DNA from 3 places in the Pantoea cypripedii genome. Region 2 is predicted to be linked to each of the others. Evidence: riboswitches for the same ligand, from Rfam matches in the RefSeq annotation. Region 2 holds a riboswitch; each other region holds the start of a gene.

Region 1 (5,460 bases), on a different contig from region 2:
CACCTTTGGTGAACAGGGTGATTGGCACGCGGCGGCCTTCGTTTTCATGCAGCACGCTATCGACAATCTTGTGCATGTAGTAAAGCGAGAATTCACGGTAGTCACGGCCGGTCAGCACGCCACCCCAGGTGTCGAATACCATGATCGACTGGGCACCCGCTTTGATCTGCGCGTTCAGATAGAGGATCACGCTGTCTGCCAGTTTATCCAGCAGCATATGCAGCGTCTGCGGCTCGGCGTACATCATCTTTTTGATTTTGGTAAACGCCTTGCTGCTGCCGCCTTCGACCATATAGGTCGCCAGCGTCCACGGGCTACCGGAAAAGCCGATCAACGGGACTTCGCCTTTCAGGTTGTGGCGGATGGTACGCACAGCATTCATCACGTAGCCCAGTTCCTGCTCCGGATCGGGCACCGGCAGTTTATCGACATCCGCCCGGCAGGTAATGGGGTGAGAGAAACGCGGGCCTTCACCGGTTTCAAAATACAGGCCCAGCCCCATCGCATCGGGGATGGTGAGGATATCGCTGAAGAGGATGGCCGCATCCAGCGCGTAACGACGCAACGGTTGCAACGTGACTTCGCACGCCAGCTCAGCATTTTTACACAGCGACATAAAATCACCGGCCTCGGCACGAGTGGCTTTGTACTCCGGCAGATAACGCCCGGCTTGTCGCATCATCCATACCGGGGTGATATCCACCGGCTGACGTAACAGGGCACGCAGATAACGATCGTTCTTCAGTTCACTCATAATTGGCTCTCTCACTTGCAGGGCGCCAGTGTAGCATTTTCACATCGCGCTGGCGCGACACTGGGCAACGGTATCTTCAATCAAACGTCGCGCCACGGTACCAGGCGGGGGTAATAATGGCAGGGCATCGTAGCGGAACCAGCCCGCATCCAGCAGCTCTTTGCCGTCATGTTGCAGTTCTCCGCCGTCATATTCCGCCATATACGCCATCATCAGCGAATGGGGGAACGGCCACGGTTGTGAGGTCACGTAACGCACGTTTTTCACCCGTACATTACTTTCTTCCATCACTTCACGTGCCACCGCCTGTTCGAGGGTCTCGCCCACTTCGACAAATCCGGCCAGCACGGTATAAACGTTGTTGCGATGCTTCGCATGGTTTGCCAGCAAAATCTCATCACCCCGGCGGATGGCGACAATGATGCAGGGGGCGATTTGCGGGTAATAACGCTCGCGACAATGGCCGCACAGGCAGGCGAATTCACGTTTGCTTAAATGCATCTCGTGGCCGCAATAGCCGCACCAGCGATGGGAACGATAGAACTCCGCCAGTTGGACGCCGCGCCCGGCAAGCTGGAACAGGCCAACGTCCTCATCAATCAGTTGGCGTACAGACCCCATGTTATCGGAGCGTGATTGGCGCACCAGCCAGACATTTTCGCCCTGCCACTCACCAATCACCATGCCGTCACTGCCCGCCAGGCCGAATTGTTCCGCAGTACCATGCGGTAGTTCACCCTGTGGCAGCCAAAGTTTTTGTTCATGGCTGACAATCCACCAGCCAGCGTCTACGCTTGAGATCTCACGTTGCATTTAAATCGTCATCCTTAGCGTCTATTCGCAGAATGAACAACTATAACCCACATGGAGCCTCGTATGCTTACTCAGTTAGATGACCTGACCGAGCGTGTAGGCAGCGGCAACGAATTAGTCGATTCATGGCTACACGCGCGTCGTCAGTTACTCGTGACCTATTATCAGTTGGTTGGCATGAAGCCGAAGAAAGATGCGCTGAGCGCATTGGACGAACGGGCGCTGGATGCCTTTTGCCACAATCTGGTGGATTATCTCTCCGCCGGTCATTTCAGCGTGTATGAACATATTATCAGCGAGATGCAGGGCGACAGCCCGATGATTGCTGCTGCGCAGCTTTACCCGTCGCTGGAAGCCAATACCGAACGGATGATGCAGTTGTATGATGGCCATCTGCAACAAGCCATCACCGATGACAACTGCACCACCTTCCAGCAGGCGCTATCTGAAGTGGGTGAAGTGCTGGAGTCGCGTTTTACGCTGGAAGACAAGCTGGTGCGTCTGGCATGGGATAATCAGCTGGCGCATCCGCGGGTAGCGAATGAGAGTCCTATCGCCCGCCCGGCTTAAATCGCCCATTTGTAAAAAACTTGTTATTCGCAAAAAGCCCTTCTATGCTACGTGGGCTTTAAATGTTTTGCGGTTTAAGCACAAAACACCATCTTGTCGGAGTGCCCTTAGGGCTGAGACCGTTAATTCGGGATCCGCGGAACCTGATCAGGTTAGTACCTGCGAAGGGAACAAGAGTAAACATCATCAGTACGATGCGTGCATCGTTTCTGTTACTCCTTCCGGACTCCGGACAAGCAACTTCCATCATTTACAGGAAAATTGCTATGTCTGTTGCAAAAACTTCTCGTCGTGAACAACGCGCCCAGGCGCAGGAATTTATCGATTCACTGCAAGGTACCGCGTTTCCCAACTCGCAACGTATCTGGATCACCGGCAGCCGTGATGACATTCGCGTACCGATGCGTGAAATTCAGCTCAGCCCTACCCTGACCGGCGGCAGTAAAGATAACCCGCAGTATGAACCGAACGAACCGGTGCCGGTGTATGACACCGCCGGTGCCTATGGCGATCCGTCAGCGACCATTGATGTGCATCAGGGACTGGCAAAACTGCGTGCAGGCTGGATTGCCGATCGTGGCGACAGTGAAACCATCGATCAACTAAGTTCCAGCTATACCCAGCAACGGCTGGCGGATGAAGGGCTGGATCACCTGCGTTTCGAACATCTGCCACAACCGCGTCGTGCCAAAGCCGGTCATTGCGTTACCCAACTGCACTACGCACGCCAGGGCGTCATTACCCCGGAGATGGAGTTTATTGCGCTACGCGAAAACATGGGACGTGAGCGCATCCGGGGTGAAGTGTTGCTGCAACAGCATCCGGGTTATAGCTTTGGTGCGCATCTGCCTGCCAATATCACCGCCGAGTTTGTGCGTCAGGAAGTGGCCGCCGGGCGAGCCATCATCCCTTCCAACATCAATCATCCCGAATCCGAACCGATGATCATTGGCCGTAACTTTCTGGTGAAGGTGAATGCCAATATCGGTAACTCGGCCGTCAGCTCCTCAATTGAAGAGGAGGTGGAAAAGCTGGTGTGGTCAACACGCTGGGGAGCCGATACCGTGATGGACCTTTCCACCGGCCGCTATATCCATGAAACGCGTGAATGGATTCTGCGCAACAGCCCGGTACCGATTGGCACTGTACCGATTTATCAGGCACTGGAGAAAGTGAACGGTATTGCGGAGGACCTCAACTGGGAAATTTTCCGCGATACGTTGCTGGAACAGGCTGAGCAGGGTGTGGATTACTTCACCATCCACGCTGGCGTGCTGCTGCGTTATGTCCCGATGACGGCGAAGCGTCTGACCGGTATTGTGTCACGCGGCGGTTCGATTATGGCGAAGTGGTGCCTGTCGCATCATCAGGAGAGCTTCCTGTATCTGCACTTCCGCGAGATTTGTGAGATCTGTGCTGCCTACGATGTTGCGCTGTCGCTGGGCGATGGTCTGCGTCCGGGTTCGATTCAGGATGCCAACGATGAAGCGCAATTCGCCGAGCTGCACACCCTGGGCGAGCTGACGAAAATCGCCTGGGAATATGACGTGCAGGTGATGATCGAAGGCCCGGGCCATGTACCGATGCAGATGATTCGCCGCAACATGACCGAGCAGCTGGAGCATTGCCACGAAGCCCCGTTCTACACCCTCGGCCCACTGACCACCGATATCGCCCCCGGCTATGACCATTTCACCTCTGGTATTGGTGCCGCGATGATTGGCTGGTTCGGCTGCGCGATGCTGTGCTACGTGACCCCGAAAGAGCATCTGGGATTACCGAATAAAGAAGATGTAAAACAAGGGCTGATTACCTACAAGATCGCCGCCCATGCGGCCGATCTGGCCAAAGGCCATCCTGGCGCGCAAATTCGCGATAACGCCATGTCCAAAGCACGTTTCGAGTTTCGCTGGGAAGATCAGTTCAACCTGGCACTGGACCCCCACACCGCCCGCGCCTATCACGATGAAACGCTGCCGCAGGAATCGGGTAAAGTGGCGCATTTCTGTTCCATGTGTGGTCCAAAATTCTGTTCGATGAAAATCACCCAGGAAGTGCGCGACTTTGCCGCCCGCCAACAGGCTGAAGCCCAGCCGGTTGAAGTGGGTATGGCACAGATGTCAGACGCCTTCCGCAGCCGTGGCGGCGAGCTGTATCATGCTGCCGATGCTTTGAAAGAGGAAAAAGTATGACCACCCCATTTCCCAGTACCGCACCGCGTTTAGGGCTTTATCCGGTTGTGGACAGTGTTGAGTGGATTGCCCGTTTACTGGAAGCGGGTGTACGCACCATTCAGCTACGGATTAAGGATTGCGAGGATCACGAAGTTGAGGATGCGGTGCGCGATGCCATCGCACTCGGTAAGCAATATCGCGCCCGGCTGTTTATTAATGATTATTGGCGATTGGCGATTCGCTATAACGCCTATGGCGTGCATCTGGGTCAGGAGGATCTGGATGTGGCCGATCTGGATGCTATTCGCCAGGCGGGACTACGCCTTGGCTTATCCACCCATGACGATGCTGAGCTGGATCGGGCGCTGGCTGTGCGCCCCTCTTATATCGCGCTGGGACATATTTTCCCAACGCAGACCAAAGAGATGCCGTCTGAGCCGCAGGGGATTACCGAGCTGAAACGTCATCTGGCGCGGCTGGAAGGCATTTCAACCGTGGCGATTGGCGGCATCTCGCTGGCACGCGCGCCTGAAGTTTTGGCAACCGGCGTCGGCAGTATCGCGGTCGTCAGTGCCATCACCCAGGCCCCGGACTGGCGAGCCGCCACCCAGGCGCTGCTGGAGCTGGCAGAACCCACAACCGCGGTGTAAGGCTCAGTTGAAGCACGTAGCAGCGCGTTAAACCGCGCTGCTACGAAATATGCAGCATTGTGCCCGCAGGGTTTTCCACGCTGCATATCGTCATGGCATGTTCCACAGCAGCCCCCACCAGCGCGATCGCCTGCTCAGTCGCCTCATTAATTGGCAAGGCATAATTCAGGCGTAGGCAGTTGCGATACTTACCCGAGGCCGAAAACAATGAACCCACCGCCACCTGAATTTTTGACTCTCGCAATTCAGCGTTCAGGCGTACGGCATCAAAAGCTTCAGGCAGTTCGATCCACATCAGGAAACTCCCCTGGGGGCGCGATACGCAAATGCCACAGGGAAAATAGTGACGAACCCAGCAGCTCAACGTCTCGTAATTGCGTTGATAAACCTGACGCATGCGGCGTAGGTGCGGCAAGTAATACCCCTGGCGAATAAACTCCGCCACCACATGCTGCGTCACGGTGGCCGATGAACCGGTACTGATATATTTCATATGCAG
Region 2 (5,460 bases):
AAACTGCCCTGTAAAACCTGGCGGCGTCCTGACACCGCCAGCTCCGCCTCCTGCACATCATCAAGAATGCGCTGTGCATGGCGGGCAAACAGCTGGCCGTTATCCGTCACTGACAACTTACGCGTGTTGCGATTGAGCAGGCGTGCGCCGAGCGTTTCTTCCAGCGCGGCGATGCGGCGGCTGACATATTGTTTGGAAAGCAGCAGCTGTTCTGCGGCGGCGGTAAAGTTGCCGGCTTTAATCACGGCGACATAAATGCGGAGGTCGTCTATCTGCATATTGTCCACTTATTGGTGACGGTCATTGTCAATGCAACACATTGTTGGGCGATTCAGTTTACGTATACTGAGTCACATCAGGAAGCAATATCGTCTTCCGCCAACAAATTTGAGGAGCAGACCATGATTGAACAAAGACTGTCAGCCCAGCGCGGCCTCGGTGACCACGGCTGGTTGAACTCACGCCACACGTTTTCTTTTGCCAACTACTGGGATCCGAAACAAACCGGTTTCTCCGATTTGCTGGTGATTAACGATGACCGTGTTGCGCCGGGACGGGGTTTTGGTGCCCACCCGCACAGCAACATGGAAATCATCTCCTATGTGCTGGAAGGGGCGCTGGAGCATAAAGATTCCATGGGCACCGGTTCGGTGATTGTCCCCGGTGATGTGCAGCTGATGAGTGCCGGTAGCGGCGTAACGCACAGCGAGTTTAACCACTCGAAAGCGGACAACGTCCATTTCCTGCAAATCTGGATCGTTCCGGCAGAACGCGGCACGCAGCCAGGTTACCAGCAGGTATCGGTGGCGGAAAACGACAAACGTGGTCAGCTGCGCCTGATTGTTTCCCCGCAGGGTGATGAAGGTTCACTGAGCGTGCGTCAGGACATCCGCATCTATGCCGGGTTGTTTAACGGTGCAGAACAGCAGACCTTCACGCTGGATGCCGATCGCTACGCCTACATTCATGTGGCACGCGGCAGCATTGAAGTGAATGGTGTGGTGTTCAACGAAGGTGACGGTGCGCGTGTACGTAACGAAACCGCGCTGCAATTCGCCAACGGTAAAGACGCGGAAGTGCTGTTGTTTGACCTGCGTCCGCTGGAAGTGAATCACCCGCAGCGTTAAGCAGAGAAGGGGAGGCCTGAGTGCCTCCCTTTAGTTGTGCCAGCAAATCCTCATTGCCACCCCCGTACCTTCCTGCCCTTTTACGGGCGTAAGACACACCATAAAATAATCACGCCAAATACGCACACCAGGATGGCGGAAATCACTGAATCAGCACACATAATTTTCCTGCCAGACGTTGTTTCTATTAATCCAGATCTTGAGAGCATACCAGGCAATCGTGGAGAAAAGCGCATGATGCTGAAACAGGAGATTTTGAAAGGTTAGGCTTTGTTGCGGAGCTGATGCTTGACGAAGTCAGACGACTGCAATACAAATAGACGCGTCGGGGGAGTCTCGCCAGAGAGACTGAGAGGCTAAAAGCGCATTGCGCGGCTTAGCGACCCTTTGAACCTGACCCAGTTGATACTGGCGTAGGAAGACTGACAACCTGCAACGCAGGCTGTCTGGCAGCGGGGCGTTTCCGTGCAACGTATGCTATTTCCCTTCTCCTGTATCCGGGTCTCAGTACAACTACTGAGAGGCCGATATGCAATCTCCTGTTTCTTTTCTGGTATGTCCGTTATGAGTCGCTGGTCGGTTATTGGCGGCGGTGTGACGGGCCTGTGCGTGGCGACCCTGTTAGCGGAACGCGGTGAGCAGATCGAAGTGATTGTCGATGCGAACCGCACGCCGGCATCCTGGTTCGCGGGCGGTATGCTGGCGCCCTGGTGTGAAGCCGAAAGTGCGCCGCGTGCGGTGATTGATCTTGGTCAGCACGCCGCCGCGTGGTGGCAGCAACGGGTCAGCAGCGTCGAACATCAGGGGACGCTGGTGGTGGCACCCGTGCGTGATAGCCAGGAGTTGAACCGCTTTGCCCGCATGACGGAACAGCATCAATGGGTGGACCCCGCCGAAGTGGAACCGGCACTGGCCGGTCGTTTCGCGCGGGGTTTATTTTTCTCGCAGGAAGCCCATCTTGATCCGCGTTTGGCGCTGGCTGAGATGCGGGAAAAATTACAGCAGCGTGGCGTGATGTTTCACAGCGGCAAAGCCTCCGGGCAAGTGATTGATTGCCGTGGCATTCATGCGGCTTCTGAGCTGCCGCGACTGCGCGCGGTGCGCGGCGAAATGCTGATTTTGCACAGCGATGAGGTGCAGTTTTCACGACCGATTCGTCTGCTGCATCCGCGTTTTCCCTGCTATCTGGTGCCACGCCGTGGCGGCCACTTTATGCTCGGGGCCACCATGGTAGAAAGCCATGATGCCAGTCCCATCAGCGCGCGTGCCATGATGGAGCTGCTCAGCGCGGCTTATACCCTCCATCCCGCACTTGCCGAATCCCGCATTATCGAAAACGCCAGCGGCCTGCGTCCGGCGTATCCGGCCAATTTGCCGGAAATCCACTATCAAAATGACACTTTTTATCTGAACGGCATGTATCGCCATGGCTTCCTGCTGGCACCGCTGATGGCGGAACAGCTGATGCAACGCCTGTCTGAGGAAAACTTTTATGAACATTCAGCTTAATGGTCGCCAGGTGCTGACTGCCGCCAGCACCCTGAGCGAGTTGCTACGCGAGCAGCAAATTGATGCTGCCTGCGTTGCCACCGCATTTAACGGCATGTTTGTGCCCAGAACACAGTACGACAGCCAGCGGCTGGAAGAAGGCTGTCAGCTGGAAGTGTTATCACCGATGCAGGGAGGCTAAATCATGTTTTACGGCTTTGAACCACAATCACGGTTTTTACTGGGCACAGCGGGTTATCCCTCCCCGGCGATTCTGCAACAGGCGATTGTCGCCTCGGGCAGTGAAATCATCACCGTCAGCCTGCGACGTGAAGGCGTCGCCGGTGCGGCGTTTCGCGAGTTGCTGGCGCAGCTGGATAGGCGCGTGCTGCCGAACACCGCCGGTTGTCATACGGTGCAGGAAGCGGTGACCACTGCGCATATGGCGCGCGAATTATTCAACACGCCATGGATCAAGCTGGAGGTGATCGGCCATGCCGATACGCTGCAACCGGATCCGTTCGCGCTGGTGGAAGCGGCGCGCATTCTGTGCGCCGATGGCTTCCAGGTTTTCCCTTACACCACGGAAGACCTGATCGTGGGTGAAAAATTGCTGGAGGCAGGTTGCGAAGTGCTGATGCCGTGGGGCGCGCCTATTGGTTCCGGCCAGGGGCTGCGCAATATCGATGGTTTGCGCGCGATGCGTGCCTGGTTCAAAGATATCCCGCTGATCATAGATGCGGGAATCGGTGCGCCCTCACAGGCAGCACAGGCGATGGAGCTGGGCTTTGATGCGGTATTGCTGAATACCGCGGTGGCAAAAGCAGGGGATCCGGTGCTGATGGCGACGGCGTTCCGTCAGGCCATTGAGGCCGGGAAAGCGGCGCGCGACGGCGGGTTGATGGAAAAACGCGATATGGCGGTGCCTTCGACCCCGGTTTTTGGTCTGGCGAATCTTTGCTGAGGAGAATCCCGATGGATCGCTATCAACGTCAGACGATGTTGCCGGAGATTGGTGAGCAGGGTCAGCTGCGGCTGGCCGGGGCGCGGGTGCTGGTGGTGGGGGCAGGTGGACTGGGTTCGACGCTGCTACCGCTGCTGGTGGGAGCGGGCGTGGGTTTTATCCGCCTGTACGACGACGATACGGTGGCGCTGCATAATCTGCATCGCCAAACGCTGTTTGACATGGAGGATGTGCAGCAATCGAAAGTCGCCAGCGCGCAACGTGCGCTGTTACGGCGAAATCCACAGGTGCAGGTGGAACCAGTACCGCAGCCGCTGATTGCCAGCAATGTGCAGCAGGCACTCAGCAACATCGATCTGGTTATCGATGCGGCAGATAACTTTGCCGTCACTTATCAGCTATCGGATGCCTGCCACCCCGCAGGGATACCGTTGATCAGTGCCTCGGTGTTAGGGCGTCAGGGCTACGTGGGCGGATTTTGTGGCGCGGCCCCCAGCTATCGCGCGGTGTTCCCGCAGCTACCCACTTCTGCGGCGAACTGCAACACCGCCGGGGTGATGGGACCCGCAGTGGCGACACTCGGCGCGATGCAGGCGCAAATGGCGCTGAGCGTATTGCTGGGCCTGGAGCCTTCACCGCTCGGTTGCCTGGTGAACTGTGACTTTGTGCACTGGCACTTTCGCCAGTTCCGCTTCGATCGGGCGGCGGAGCCGGATCAACCCTGGGTGCCGTTTATTGATACCCAGCTACTCACCGCGGAGGACTGCATTGTGGAACTGCGCAGCCGCGAAGAAGCACCGGTCAGTGTGGCAGCATCGGCACAGCGCATCCTGCCGCAACAGCTTGACGCATGGCAACCCCCGCAAGGCCAGCGCATTGTACTGGTCTGCGCCAGTGGCATTCGCGCGGCGCAGGCCGCCACCGCGCTGGCGCAGCGCGGTTGTGCGCAGCTGGCCATTCTGGCAGCGAATCGCCCATGAACCAGGATATTACGCTGCACGATCTCGGCTTTAGCTGGGGATCACAACCGCTGTGCCAGCAGCTGAATTTGCGGCTGCGTGGCGGCAAAACCACGGTGATGCTGGGGCGCAGTGGCATCGGCAAAAGTACGCTGCTGCGGCTGGTGGCGGGCCTGCTCCAGCCACAGCAGGGGCGCATCACTGGTGTTGCGGCCAGCGTGGCCTGGATGGGGCAACAGGATTTGCTCTATCCGTGGCTTTCGGTGCTGGATAACGTGATGCTGGCGGCGCGTTTGAATCGTGACAAACCCGATCCTGAACGCGCACGACATCTGCTGGAGCAGGTCAAATTGGAGCAAGTTGCTCATGCCCGGCCTGATACCCTGTCGGGAGGTATGCGTCAGCGTGTGGCGCTGGCTCGCACCCTTTACGCGCAACGGGATGTGGTGCTGATGGACGAACCCTTCGCCACGCTTGATGTGATGACCAAACTCAGCCTGCAAACCCTGACGGCGACCCTGTTACAAGGCAAAACGGTGCTGCTGGTGACACACGATCCGCTGGAAGCCTGCCGCATGGCCGATGACATTCTGCTGCTCAGTGGTCAGCCGTTGCGCGTTGAACACTGGCCGGTGCCAGATGGGATGGCACCTCGCCCGCTCGACGATCCCGACCTGTTGCTGGCGCAGGGCCATCTCTTTACCCGATTGAATCAAGATGAAAAAGAATCTGTTTAGCGCCGTCTATCTGCTGGCGGTGTTGCTGTGCGGCTGGCTGCTGGCGCTGCGCAGTGGCGTGCCGAAATTTCTGCTGCCTTCACCTGAGGCGGTGCTGGAAGCCTTGTGGGTACACCGTCAGCTGTTGTGGCATCACATGCTGTACACGCTGGCGGAGATTGTGCTGGCGTTGCTGCTGGGTGTCG
Region 3 (5,460 bases), on a different contig from region 2:
AAGATTTGCTGGAGCAGGATCGTATCGACCAGTTGGTGCAGCTGGTGGGTGACAAAAATCAGGTCCGTCAGATGATTGCCGCACATCTGGGGCGCAGCTTTCGTCAGGGCAAACATATTCTGCGCGTGCTTTATTATCGCCCGTTGCCGAATTTGCTGCCGGGTTCACCGCTGCGGCGATCGGAAACCCATCTGGCACGACAGATTTTCAGCGGCCTGACGCGTGTAAATGAGGAAAAGGGGGAAATCGAACCGGATATCGCCCATCACTGGCAGCAAACCTCACCGTTGCACTGGCGCTTCTTTTTGCGTCCGGCTATTCGCTTTCATCATGGCCGTGAACTGGAGATGGAAGACGTCATCAGCTCGCTGGAGCGTCTGCGCAGCCAGCCGCTGTTCTCCCATATCGCAACACTGCACTCCCCGGCTCCCTGGACGCTGGATATTCAGCTGACGCAACCCGACAACTGGCTGCCGTGGCTGCTCGGCAGCGTCAGCGCAATGATCCTGCCGCGTGAATGGCAGACCCTGCGCGGTTTCGCCCGTCAGCCGATCGGTACCGGCCCCTATAGCGTGGTACGCAATCAACAGAGCCAGCTGAAGATCGCCGCCTTTGATGACTACTTCGGTTACCGCGCATTGATTGACGATGTCTCCATCTGGGTACTGCCGGAGATCAGTGATGAGCTGGTGTATGCCGGGGTGAAGTTACAAGGCGAAACCGCTGATGAGAAATCGGAAGAAAGTCGTCTGGAAGAAGGCTGCTATTTTCTGCTGTATGACCAGCGCTCAGAACAGGGCCGGGATGCGCATTTCCGCCGCTGGGTCAGTTACCTGCTTAATCCTATCGCCCTGCTGAATAATGCGGGTATCGGTTATCAGCGCTACTGGTTCCCGGCTTATGGTTTATTACCGCGCTGGCATCATCGCCGCGATCTGACGGCGGTCAACAAGCCGGACAACCTGAAGCAGCTCACCATCAGTTGGTACAGCCACCATGTGGAACATGAAGGTATCGCCAACGCCTTACGCCCACTGCTGGCGCAACAAGGCGTGGAATTGATTACCCGCGAGCTGAGTTATGAAGCCTGGTTTAACGGCGAAGGCGAGAGCGACATCTGGCTCGGCAGCGTTAACTTCACCCTGCCGCTCGACTACTCGCTGTTCGCCCAGCTGTACGAATTGCCGCTGATGCAGCTGTGTATCCCGATTGACTGGGAAAATGCCGCCACCCACTGGCGCGAAAAAACGCTGCCGCTCGCAGAATGGAGTAAGCAACTGGTGGATAGTGATTATCTGCACCCGTTGTTTCACCACTGGCTGTTGCTGGAAGGTCAGCGCAGTATGCGTGGCGTGCGCATGAATACGCTCGGCTGGTTTGACTTCAAATCCGCCTGGTTTGCCCCGCCGGAACTGTGAACCTTTCGCCCTGACCCGGAAATGTCTAGAATGTGCCGTTCTCAACGGGGTGCCCTGCATTACAGGGGCTGAGAGAGACCCGTCGAACCTGATCCGGTTAATACCGGCGTAGGGATTTGAGATGCCTCACCGCTCAGATCCTTTGCGACTCAACCTTATCTTCTCCTCAAGGAGCGCAAAGTGTTAAACAAAGTTCTGCCTGTGCTGTTGCTGGTCTCTGCCCCGGTGCTGGCTGCCAAACCGGTACTTACCGTCTACACCTACGATTCATTCTCTGCTGACTGGGGCCCTGGCCCGGCGGTGAAAAAAGCCTTTGAAGCCCAGTGCGGCTGCGAGCTGAAATACGTGGCGCTGGAAGATGGCGTATCGCTGCTCAACCGCGTGCGGATGGAAGGCAAAAACAGCAAAGCGGATATCGTGCTGGGGCTGGATAACAACCTGGTGCAGGCCGCAGAAAAAACCGGGCTGTTTGCCAAAAGCCAGGTAGATACCCACGCGCTCCAGCTGCCGGGTGGCTGGCATAACGATACCTTTATCCCGTTCGACTACGGTTACTTCGCCTTCGTCTACGATAAAAACAAACTGAAAAACCCACCGAAAAGCCTGAAGGAACTGGTCGAAAGCCCGGAAAAATGGCGCGTTATCTATGAAGATCCGCGCACCAGCACCCCAGGCCTCGGCCTGCTGCTATGGATGCAGAAAGTCTATGGCGACAAAGCGCCGGATGCCTGGCAGAAGCTGGCGCAGAAAACCGTCACCGTCACCAAAGGCTGGAGTGAAGCCTATGGGTTGTTCCTGAAGGGTGAAGGCGATCTGGTGCTGAGTTACACCACCTCTCCGGCGTATCACATCATTGAAGAGAAGAAAGAAAATTACGCCGCTGCGCCGTTTAGCGAAGGTCATTATTTGCAGGTTGAAGTGGCGGCGCAGCTGGCCAGCAGCAAGCAACCGCAGCTGGCACAGGAATTCATGCAGTTTATGGTGTCCCCGGCCTTCCAGCAGACCATCCCGACCGGCAACTGGATGTATCCGGTGATCAAGAGCGATCTGCCTGCCGGTTATCAGGCACTGAACGTGCCGCAAACGGCGCTGCAATATAGCCCGGCGGAAGTCGCCGACCACAGCAAAGCCTGGATTAGTGCATGGCAACGCGCCGTCAGCCGTTAATCCCCGGCTGGCTGTTGCCCGGCAGTTTCACTGCGCTGCTGCTGTGCGCCGTGGCGCTGCTGGCGTTTGGCGCGCTGCTGATGTCAGCGCCCATCGGCGACTGGCGCGCCCTGCTCGCCGATGACTATCTGCATCATGTGCTGGCCTTCTCCTTCTGGCAGGCGCTGCTGTCAGCGCTGTTTTCGGTCCTTCCCGCCATCCCACTGGCGCGCGCCCTGTATCGGCGTCGTTTTCCTGGTCGCGAACTGTTGCTGCGTCTGTGCGCCATGACGCTGGTGCTGCCGGTGCTGGTGGCGGTGTTTGGCCTGCTGAGCGTCTATGGCCGCACTGGATGGCTGGCGCAGCTGTGCGCAGCGCTGGGCATTCCCTGGCATTTCTCGCCCTACGGCTTGCAGGGCATTCTGCTGGCGCACGTGTTCTTCAATCTGCCACTGGCGACGCGTATGTTGTTGCAGGCGCTGGAAAGTATTCCCGGCGAACAACGCCAGCTGGCAGCGCAACTGGGTCTGCGCGGCTGGAACCTGTTTCGTCTGCTGGAGTGGCCGTGGCTGCGGCGGCAAATTTTCCCCACTGCCGCCCTGATTTTTATGCTGTGCTTTGCCAGTTTTGCCACCGTGCTGGCGCTGGGCGGCGGCCCACAGGCGACCACGCTGGAGCTGGCGATTTATCAGGCATTAAATTTTGACTACGACCCCGGACGCGCAGCGCTGCTGGCACTGCTGCAGCTCGGTTGCTGCCTGCTGCTGGTGTTGCTGAGTCAGCGTTTCAGCAAGGCCATTCCCGCAGGTCATCAGCAGATACGCGGCTGGCGCGATCCCGCTGATAGCTGGCGCGCGCGTATCAGCGACAGCCTGTTAATTGGTATGGCCCTGCTGCTGTTGCTCCCCCCGTTGCTGGCAGTGGTGGCTGATGGTCTGCGCGGCGGCGTGGCCGGAGCGATGCGGCAACCCGCCTTATGGCAGGCCACCTTTACCTCATTGCGCATTGCCGTCGGCGCTGGCGTGCTGTGTGTCACCCTGACGATGATGCTGTTGTGGAGCAGCCGTGAGCTGCGTCTGCGCCACAACATCGTGGCAGCGCAGACAATGGAGCTCAGTGGCATGCTGATTCTGGCGATGCCGGGCATTGTGCTGGCCAGCGGCTTTTTCCTGTTATTCAACGCCACCGTCGGCCTGCCACAATCCGCCGATGGGCTGGTGATCTTCACCAATGCACTGATCGCCATTCCCTACGCCATGAAAGTGCTGGAGAACCCGATGCGCGATCTCAGCGCGCGTTACAATCAGTTGTGTGCCTCACTCGGGGTACAGGGGCTGAACCGGCTGCGTCTGATTGAACTGCGTGCGCTGAAACGCCCGCTGGCGCAGGCGCTGGCGTTTGCCTGTGTGCTGTCGATTGGTGATTTTGGCGTGGTGGCACTGTTTGGCAGCGCGGATTTCCGCACGCTGCCGTTCTATCTGTACCAGCAAATTGGCGCCTATCGTGGCGCGGATGGGGCGGTGACCGCCCTGCTGCTGCTGGTGCTGTGCCTGCTTTTGTTTACCCTGATGGAAAAATTACCGGGTCGTCATGCTGACACTGAATAACCTCACTTACCTGTACCAGCATTTGCCGATGCGCTTTCAGTTCAGCGCACAACCGGGCGAGCGGCTGGCGATCCTCGGCCCGAGCGGAGCCGGGAAAAGCACCCTGCTCAGTCTGATTGGCGGATTTCTGCCTGTCAGCAGCGGCACCCTGCTGCTGAACGATGAGGATCATACTCATAGCGTGCCCGCCGCACGCCCGGTATCGATGCTGTTTCAGGAGAACAACCTGTTCCCGCATCTGACCGTGCAACAAAATCTCGGGCTGGGTCTGCATCCCGGCCTGAAACTCAATCACGATCAGCAGCAGCAGGTTAACGACATCGCCTTACAAACCGGGCTTAGCGAGATGCTTAGTCGTCTGCCGGGGCAACTCTCTGGCGGCCAGCGGCAACGCGTGGCGCTGGCACGCTGCCTGCTGCGTAATCAGCCGATTCTGTTGCTGGATGAACCCTTTTCGGCTCTCGATCCGGCGCTGCGTAATGAGATGCTGCAATTGGTGCGCAGCGTGTGTGAAGCACGCAACATCACGCTGCTGATGGTGTCGCACAGCCTGGAAGATGCCCGGCAAATTGCGCCGCGCAGCCTGGTGGTGGTCGATGGACGGGTTTACTGGGATGGCAACACCGCAGACCTGCTTAACGGCAGCAGTCCGGCGGCGGCCATCCTCGGCGTGGCACAACCTTAGGTGAAGAACACCTTCCACAGCAGATGGCGGAAGATGGGCATCATCGGATGGAACTGAATCGCGATAAACGCCGCCAGCCCGATCAGCGCGGCTAACGGTGCCAGCCAGCGCAGGCGTGCCGCAGGCAGATACTTCGTGGCCCAATCGACGGTTTTACCGCTGCGCCACCAGCGCCAGCATAGCCAGAATCCCAGCCACACCAGCAGCGCCACCAGCAACAGCAGCCAGGTAAAGTGCCCGCCCTGGCTCGCTTTAGGTACATCGATGGCTACCCCAGCCAGAATACCCGGCATCAGGTAAGCAGGCGGCCAGAGGATGCAGCCGATAATATTGGGCGGCAGAAACTTACGCACCGGCAGTTCCAGCATCCCCGCAGCCAGCGGGATCAGCGGACGCGTCGGCCCGACAAAGCGGCCTACCAGGATAGTAAACATGCTGTGCTGATGCAGCGCATGCTCGGTTTTATCCAGCAGCCCACGGTATTTTTGCAGATATTTCCAGCGATGCAGTGGCCCCTGAAATTTCCAGCCAATGCCGTAGGACACCCAGTCACCGATCAGGCAACCGACCAGACCCGCCGCCCAGGCGGGATACAGACCGATCT

The links. Region 2 has a riboswitch for thiamine pyrophosphate ahead of HA50_RS28600 (FAD-dependent oxidoreductase). Riboswitches for the same ligand answer to the same signal wherever they lie in the genome.
Region 1: linked by a shared signal. The riboswitch ahead of thiC (phosphomethylpyrimidine synthase ThiC) and the one ahead of HA50_RS28600 (FAD-dependent oxidoreductase) in region 2 are both predicted to bind thiamine pyrophosphate.
Region 3: linked by a shared signal. The riboswitch ahead of thiB (thiamine ABC transporter substrate binding subunit) and the one ahead of HA50_RS28600 (FAD-dependent oxidoreductase) in region 2 are both predicted to bind thiamine pyrophosphate.

What each region holds. Positions count from the first base shown of each region.
Region 1 is NZ_MLJI01000001.1:198,730-204,189, reverse strand. It holds gene hemE (uroporphyrinogen decarboxylase) at 1-754, opposite strand, end outside; gene nudC (NAD(+) diphosphatase) at 794-1,567, opposite strand; gene rsd (sigma D regulator) at 1,631-2,137, shown strand; TPP riboswitch at 2,225-2,324, shown strand; gene thiC (phosphomethylpyrimidine synthase ThiC) at 2,404-4,329, shown strand; gene thiE (thiamine phosphate synthase) at 4,326-4,961, shown strand; gene HA50_RS00860 (aminotransferase-like domain-containing protein) at 5,002-5,460, opposite strand, start outside.
Region 2 is NZ_MLJI01000003.1:118,892-124,351, forward strand. It holds gene HA50_RS28590 (LysR family transcriptional regulator) at 1-278, opposite strand, end outside; gene HA50_RS28595 (pirin family protein) at 402-1,127, shown strand; TPP riboswitch at 1,445-1,564, shown strand; gene HA50_RS28600 (FAD-dependent oxidoreductase) at 1,692-2,636, shown strand; gene thiS (sulfur carrier protein ThiS) at 2,620-2,817, shown strand; gene HA50_RS28610 (thiazole synthase) at 2,821-3,579, shown strand; gene HA50_RS28615 (HesA/MoeB/ThiF family protein) at 3,591-4,559, shown strand; gene HA50_RS28620 (ABC transporter ATP-binding protein) at 4,556-5,275, shown strand; gene HA50_RS28625 (ABC transporter permease) at 5,256-5,460, shown strand, end outside.
Region 3 is NZ_MLJI01000001.1:768,827-774,286, reverse strand. It holds gene sgrR (HTH-type transcriptional regulator SgrR) at 1-1,418, shown strand, start outside; TPP riboswitch at 1,454-1,551, shown strand; gene thiB (thiamine ABC transporter substrate binding subunit) at 1,599-2,585, shown strand; gene thiP (thiamine/thiamine pyrophosphate ABC transporter permease ThiP) at 2,561-4,171, shown strand; gene thiQ (thiamine ABC transporter ATP-binding protein ThiQ) at 4,155-4,856, shown strand; gene HA50_RS03410 (DedA family protein) at 4,853-5,460, opposite strand, start outside.